Saccharopolyspora erythraea NRRL 2338: one gene and its partner. The protein of the gene in region 2 binds, or shares a complex with, the protein of the main gene of each other region. Links are inferred from orthologs where the notes say so. Each region holds a gene or a part of one and is shown on either strand. Other genes may lie near its edges.

What was found.
Region 1: the proteins of SACE_RS35260 (region 2) and SACE_RS30570 are in contact, whole or in part, in a solved structure (PDB 8BNU), measured with the Escherichia coli proteins. The link is inferred for Saccharopolyspora erythraea NRRL 2338 from one-to-one orthologs.

Annotation. Positions count from the first base shown.
Region 1 is NC_009142.1:7,124,126-7,127,388, forward strand. Bases 309-3,262 are described here. They hold SACE_RS30570 (3-hydroxyacyl-CoA dehydrogenase NAD-binding domain-containing protein), read right to left. Parts: upstream 2,916-3,262; coding sequence 702-2,915; downstream 309-701. Other genes in these bases: SACE_RS30565 (hypothetical protein), read left to right, coding at 309-585; SACE_RS30575 (acetyl-CoA C-acetyltransferase), read right to left, coding at 2,923-3,262. Also shown: more of SACE_RS30565, read left to right, coding at 1-308; more of SACE_RS30575, read right to left, coding at 3,263-3,263. UniProt on the Escherichia coli protein: Catalyzes the formation of a hydroxyacyl-CoA by addition of water on enoyl-CoA. Also exhibits 3-hydroxyacyl-CoA epimerase and 3-hydroxyacyl-CoA dehydrogenase activities.
Region 2 is NC_009142.1:8,109,474-8,112,749, reverse strand. The notes cover bases 21-2,987. They hold SACE_RS35260 (acetyl-CoA C-acetyltransferase), read right to left. Parts: upstream 2,160-2,987; coding sequence 882-2,159; downstream 21-881. Other genes in these bases: SACE_RS35255 (3-oxoacyl-ACP reductase), read left to right, coding at 2,252-2,987; SACE_RS35265 (SIMPL domain-containing protein), read left to right, coding at 219-833; SACE_RS35270 (ArsR/SmtB family transcription factor), read right to left, coding at 21-59. Outside these bases: more of SACE_RS35270, read right to left, coding at 1-20; more of SACE_RS35255, read left to right, coding at 2,988-3,276.

The DNA of each region.
Region 1 (3,263 bases), 990 kb from region 2 along the record:
CTGCGCGTCGAGCGTCCGCTGGTCAGCTTCGGCAAGGCCCAGCGCGCGCTCGACGCCGTGCAGAACACGAGCCACCGCGCCCAGGAACTGGGCCGGACCCGTCCGACCACGCAGGTCGGGTTGTGGCCGGACAACATCGGCCCCCTGCACAAGCAGACCGCGGACGGCGTCCTGTTCGACGCCGAACTGGCACCCCGCCCGCCGGACCACGAGGGCGTGTCAGCCCTCGACACCGTCAGCCGGCTCGACGCCGCGCACGGGTACGGCATGCGCCCGGCGACCGTCCCGGTCGGCACCGTGATGCCGCTGGCCAGGCAGGCACCGGGGGTCGACCCGCTGCTGACCGAGGTGAACACCCGCGGCAACGCCCTGGCGAAGACCTACCAGCGCATCGCGCCTGCGCCGCAACCACCCGCGCCCGCGGTGCCTCCGTCCGCGGCGCCCGCGTCAGAGCGGCAGACCCCCGCGCTGCCCTCGCTCGACAGCACGCTGGAGGACGCGGTGGTGGGCTCGGCGCACAACGTCGCCACCGGACTCCCGCAGAGCCCGTCCCAGGTCACCGGCCTGGCCTCCGCAGCGCAGTAGCGCGGGGAGTTCAACGGAAGAACGAAGGGCGCCGGACCGAGGTCCGGCGCCCTTCAGCCGTTCGGCGGTGGCGGTGCGGCTCCACCACGAGGCCGCTCCGGCACCGGCCGACCGCGTCAGGCGGCCGCGGCGGCGGCCACGATGGCGGCGTCGGGCTCGCCCAGCTCGAACGGCTCACCGGCCTCCGCGCGACGCACCAGCGACGCCGGCGGCTCGAAGCGCTCGCCGTAGCGGGCCGCCAGCTCCCGCGACCGCGCGACGAAACCGGCCAGACCGCCCGGGTAGCCGTTCATGTACTGCACGACGCCGCCGGTCCAGGCCGGGAAACCGATGCCCATGATCGAACCGATGTTGGCGTCGGGCACCGACAGCAGCACGCCCTCGTCGAGGCAGCGCACCGTCTCCAGCGCCTCGATGAACAGCATCCGCTCGCGGAGGTCGACGAGGTCCACATCGGACGGATCGGCGCCGGTGCCGAAGTGCTCGAGCAGACCAGGCCACAGCCGGGTGCGCTTTCCGTCGGCGTACTCGTAGAAACCGGCTCCGCCGGAGCGGCCCTTGCGGTCGAACTCCTCGACCATCCGGTCCAGCACCGCGTCGGCGGGGTGCGGGGCCCAGGTGCCGCCCTGCGCCTCGACGGCGCGCCTGGTCTCCTCCCTGATCCTGCGCGGCAGGGTCAGGGTCAGCTCGTCGAAGAGCTGGAGCACCGGAGCCGGGAAGCCGGCCTGCGCCGAAGCCTGCTCGATCGAGGCCGGGTGCACGCCCTCGGCGAGCATCGCCACGCCCTCGTTGAGGAACGTGCCGATGACGCGGCTGGTGAAGAAACCGCGGCTGTCGTTGACCACGATCGGCGTCTTGCTGATCTGGCGCACGACGTCGAAGGCGCGCGCCAGCGCGCGGTCGCTGGTCCGCTCCCCGCGGATGATCTCCACCAGCGGCATCTTGTCGACCGGCGAGAAGAAGTGCAGCCCGATGAAGTCCTCGCGGCGGCGGACGCCCTCGGCCAGCGTGGTGATCGGCAGCGTGGAGGTGTTGGAGCAGATCAGCGCGTCCGGGTCGATGACGTCCTCGATCTCGGCGTAGACCTGGTGCTTGAGCTTGGTGTCCTCGAAGACCGCCTCGATCACCAGGTCGGCGCCCGCCAGGTCCGCGGCCTTGTCGGTTGCGGTGATCCGCGCCAGGACCTCGTCGCGCTTGGCCTCGGTGGAACGCCCCTTGGCGATGGCCTTGTCCAGCACCGTCTTCGAGTACGCCTTGCCCTTCTCGGCGGCCTCGACGGAGACGTCCTTGATGACGACCTGCATCCCGGCCTTGGCGCAGACGTGGGCGATGCCCGCGCCCATCATGCCGCCGCCGAGCACCGCGACCTTCTTCGCCTGCCACTGCTCGACGCCGTCCGGGCGGCTGCCGCCGGAGTTGACGTGCTGGAGGTCGAAGAAGAACGCCTTGCTCATGTTCTTGGCGGTCTGGCCGCAGACCAGCTCGACGAAGTAGCGGCCCTCGATCTCGAACGCGGTGTCCACGTCGACCTGGGCGCCCTCGACCGCCGCGCAGAGGATGTTGCGCGGCGCCGGGTACGGCGCGCCCTTGAGCTGCTTGCGCAGGTTGGCCGGGAACGCGGGCAGGTTCGCCGCGAAGCTCGGCGTCGACGGCGTCCCGCCGGGGATCTTGTAGCCCTTGCGGTCCCAGGGCTGGTCCGCCTGCGGGTTGGCCTTGATCCAGTCCTTGGCCGCGGTCAGCAGTTCCTCGGGGGTGTCGACCAGCTCGTCGACCAGGCCGAGCTCCTTGGCCCGCTCCGGGCGCAGCCGCTGGCCCTGGGTCAGCACGTGCACCAGCGCGTCGGCGATGCCGATCAGCCGGACCGTGCGGACCACGCCGCCCGCGCCGGGCAGCAGGCCGAGGGTGACCTCGGGGAATCCGAAGCGCGACTTGGCGTCGTTGAGCGCGACGCGGTGGTGGCAGCCCAGGGCGATCTCCAGGCCGCCGCCGAGCGCGGTGCCGTTGAGGGCGGCCACGACCGGGACGCCGAGCGTCTCCAGCCTGCGCAGCTGCTGCTTGACGGCCCGGCTGGTCTCGGTGATCTGCTGGACGTTCTCGGGCCGCGCGCGGATCAGGTCGCGCAGGTCGCCGCCGGCGAAGAAGGTGCTCTTGGCCGAGGTGAGCACGACCCCGGTGATGCGCTCGCGCTCGTCCTCCAGCCGCTGGAGGGTCTCCTCCATCGAGCGCACGTAGCGCTCGTTCATCGTGTTGGCCTGCTGCTGCGGGTCGTCCAGGGTCAGCACGACGACGCCGTCTTCCTCGGTCCAGCGGATGGTGCTCTGCTCGCTCATGTCTGCCTCAGCCGATCCGTTCCACGATGGTCGCGATTCCCATGCCGCCGCCGATGCACAGCGTGGCGAGCCCGAAGCGCTCGCCGCGGCGTTCCAGTTCGTCGATGAGGGTGCCCAGGATCATCGCCCCGGTGGCGCCCAGCGGGTGGCCCATCGCGATCGCGCCGCCGTTGACGTTGACCTTGTCGTGCGGCACGCCGAAGTCCTTCATGAACTTCAGCGGGACCGCGGCGAACGCCTCGTTGATCTCGACCAGGTCGATCTGGTCGATGGTCATGTCCGCCTTGGCCAGCGCCTTGCGGACCGCCGGGCCGGGGCCGGTGAGCATGATCGTCGGGTCGGCTCCGC
Region 2 (3,276 bases):
CGGCGCGTCGGGTCGGCCAGGGCCGAGAACACGAGGCTCAACGGATCGGCGGCAGTCAATTAGCCAACTCCTTAATTAAGGAAGTGCTTCAACGCTAGGCCCGTGCGGGCGGCTCGTCAATGCTGACCTGGTTGTAGGTCTTTATATCCATCTATTGAATAAATCCGATATTGATCAATACGACGCCATGGAGCCGCCGGAGTGCTTGGGTGGCGGGCATGGCCGAAGTCGTGACCAACGGAAACGGGCAGGTGCTGCGCACCGCCGACCGCGCAACGCTCACCGTCTCCTTCAGCGCGTCGGCGCAGGAGAGGCGGCCGGCTGTCGACGCGCTCGCCGACCGCGTCAGCGGCATCGAGGACCTGCTGTCGACGGTCGAGGTGCGCAGCAGGAATCTCACCGTGCACCCCACCTACGAAGAGGGACGCCAAATCGGCTGCCAGGCGCGGCAGTACTACACCCTGCGCGTCGCTGGTCGGGAGGAGCTGGAGCGCCTGGCGGGAGCGCTGCTGGAGGCGGAGCCGGAACGGCTCGACGGCCCGCGCTGGGAGCTGAGTGACCAGGCCGACGCGGCGGCCGAGGCGCAGCGGCGGGCCGTGGCCGACGCCCGCGGGCGCGCGGAGGCGTACGCCGACGCGCTGGGGCGGGCGCTCGGGCCGCTGGTGCGCCTGGTCGACGGCGGCGCGGAGCGCCGCGGGCCGGCGGCGCCCGCGTTCGGCGGAGCCGCCGCGCCGGGCGCGCGGAGCGCGGCCGACAGCGTGCGGGCGCTCGACCTCGCGCCGGGGCAGGTGAGCGTCACGGCCTCGTGCACCGTCACCTGGGCGCTGGACTGACGCGGGCCCGGGCTCGCGGGTGGCGGTCACCCGCGAGCCGGTCGCCGGTCAGCGTTCGACGATCGCGGTGACCCCCTGGCCGCCCGCGGCGCAGATGGAGATCAGGCCGCGGCCGGAGCCGCGCTCGGCGAGCAGCTTCGCCAGCGTGGCCACGATCCGGCCGCCGGTGGCGGCGAACGGGTGACCCGCTGCGAGCGAGGAGCCGTTGACGTTCAGCTTCTCCGGGTCGACCGAGCCCAGCGGGGCGTCCAGCCCGAGCCGGTTCTTGCAGAAGTCCGGGTCCTCCCACGCCTTCAGCGTCGCCAGCACCTGGGAGGCGAAGGCCTCGTGGACCTCGTAGAAGTCGAAGTCGCCCAGTCCCAGCCCGGCCCTGGCCAGCAGTCTCGGCACCGCGTAGGCGGGCGCCATCAGCAGCCCCTCGTCGCCGCTGACGTGGTCGACCGCGGCCGACACGAAGTCGTTGAGGTAGGCCAGCACCGGAAGCCTGCGCTCCTGCGCCCATTCCTCGCTGGCCAGCAGCACCGTCGAAGCGCCGTCGGAGAGCGGCGTCGAGTTGCCCGCCGTCATCGTCGCGTCCTCGCCGCCGCCGAAGACCGGCTTGAGCTTGGCGAGCTTCTCGGCCGTGCTGTCCGGCCGCAGGTTCTGGTCCTGGGCGAGGCCCTGGAACGAGGTGACCAGGTCGTCGAAGAACCCGCGCTCGTAGGCCGCCGCGAGCCGCTGGTGGCTGCGGGCGGCGAGCTCGTCCTGCGCCTCGCGCCCGATCTGCCAGGCCGGCGCGGTCCTGGCGGCGTGCTCGCCCATGGAGAGCCCGGTGCGGGGCTCGGAGTTGCGCGGGATCTCGGGCACGACGTGCTGGGGCCGGATGCCGGCCAGCGCCTTGAGCCGCGCGGCCGGGGTCTTGGCGTGGTTCGCCGCGAGCAGCACGCGCCGCAGGTCCTCGTTGACGCCGATGGGGGCGTCGCTGGCCGTGTCGACGCCACCGGCGATGCCGCTGTCGATCTGGCCGAGCGCGATCTTGTTGGCCACCGAGATGACCGACTCGAGCCCGGTCGCGCAGGCCATCTGCACGTCGTGCGCCGGGGTCCGGGGGTCCAGCCTGGAGCCGAGGACCGTCTCGCGCGCCAGGTTGAAGTCCCGGCTGTGCTTGAGCACCGCTCCGGCGACGAACTCGCCGACCTGCTCGCCCTGCAGGGCGAAGCGGGCGATCAGCCCGTCGAGTGCCGCGGTGAGCATGTCCTGGTTGGAGGCGCGGGCGTAGGGGCCGCCGGCGCGCGCGAACGGGATCCGGTTGCCGCCAACTACCGCGACCCGGCGAACGGAGGACATACCTGACTCCCTCACTGGTGCTGACTCTCTGGGCAATCTAACCTACCGATGAGTAGCTTATGCGTCGAGCCGTCAGTCCGCAGGAGTGTCGAATGTCCGACCGGTACCTACAGTTCACCTCGTCCCCGCTGGGACGGCAGATCAGCAAGCGCCTCGGTCTCCCGCAGCCGACCCCGCTGCGGCGCCACCGCCCGGGCGACCCGGTCGTCTCCGGCCCGGTGCTCACCGGCGCCGCCGCCGGCTCGCGCCTCGGCGCCTCGGTGGCCGCCACCCTCAAGGACGTCCACGCCCAGGTCCACGACGTGCGCACCGACGGCGCCCGCTACGCCGGGCTGGTCTTCGACGCCAGCGGCGTGCACTCCAGCACCGACCTGCGGCAGGTCTACGAGTTCTTCGCCTCGACGATCCGGCAGGTCGACCGGTGCGGCCGGGTGGTCGTGCTCGCCGCACCGCCCGAGGAGGCCGCCGACCCGCGCGAGCAGGTCGCCCGCCGGGCGCTGGAGGGTTTCACCCGCAGCGTCGGCAAGGAGCTCAAGCGCGGGGCGACCGTGCAGCTCGTCTACGTCTCCGAAGGCGCCGAAGGGGCACTCGACTCGACGCTGCGCTTCCTGCTCTCGGCGAAGTCCGCCTACGTGTCCGGGCAGGTCGTGCGGATCGGGCCGGCCGAGGTCCCCGAGGTCGACCAGGCGCAGCCGCTGCGCGACAAGGTCGCGCTGGTCACCGGCGCGTCCCGGGGCATCGGCGAGGCGATCGCCGAGACCCTGGCTCGCGACGGCGCGCACGTGGTCTGCCTCGACGTCCCCGCCCAGGGCGGTGACCTGACCCGGGTCGCAAACAGCATCGGCGGCTCGACGCTCCAGCTCGACATCACCGCCCAGGACGCGCCGCAGCGCATCCTCGAGCACTTCACCGAACGACACGGCGGCATCGACGTCGTCGTGCACAACGCGGGCATCACCCGGGACAAGACGCTGGGCCGGATGACCGAGCAGCAGTGGGACGCGGTGATCGCGGTCAACCTCACCTCGCAGGAGCGCATCAACGAAGCGCTGCTCGCGGAGGGCTCGCCGCTGCGGCCGGGCGGGCGGATCATCGGGGTCGCCTCGATCAGCGGCAT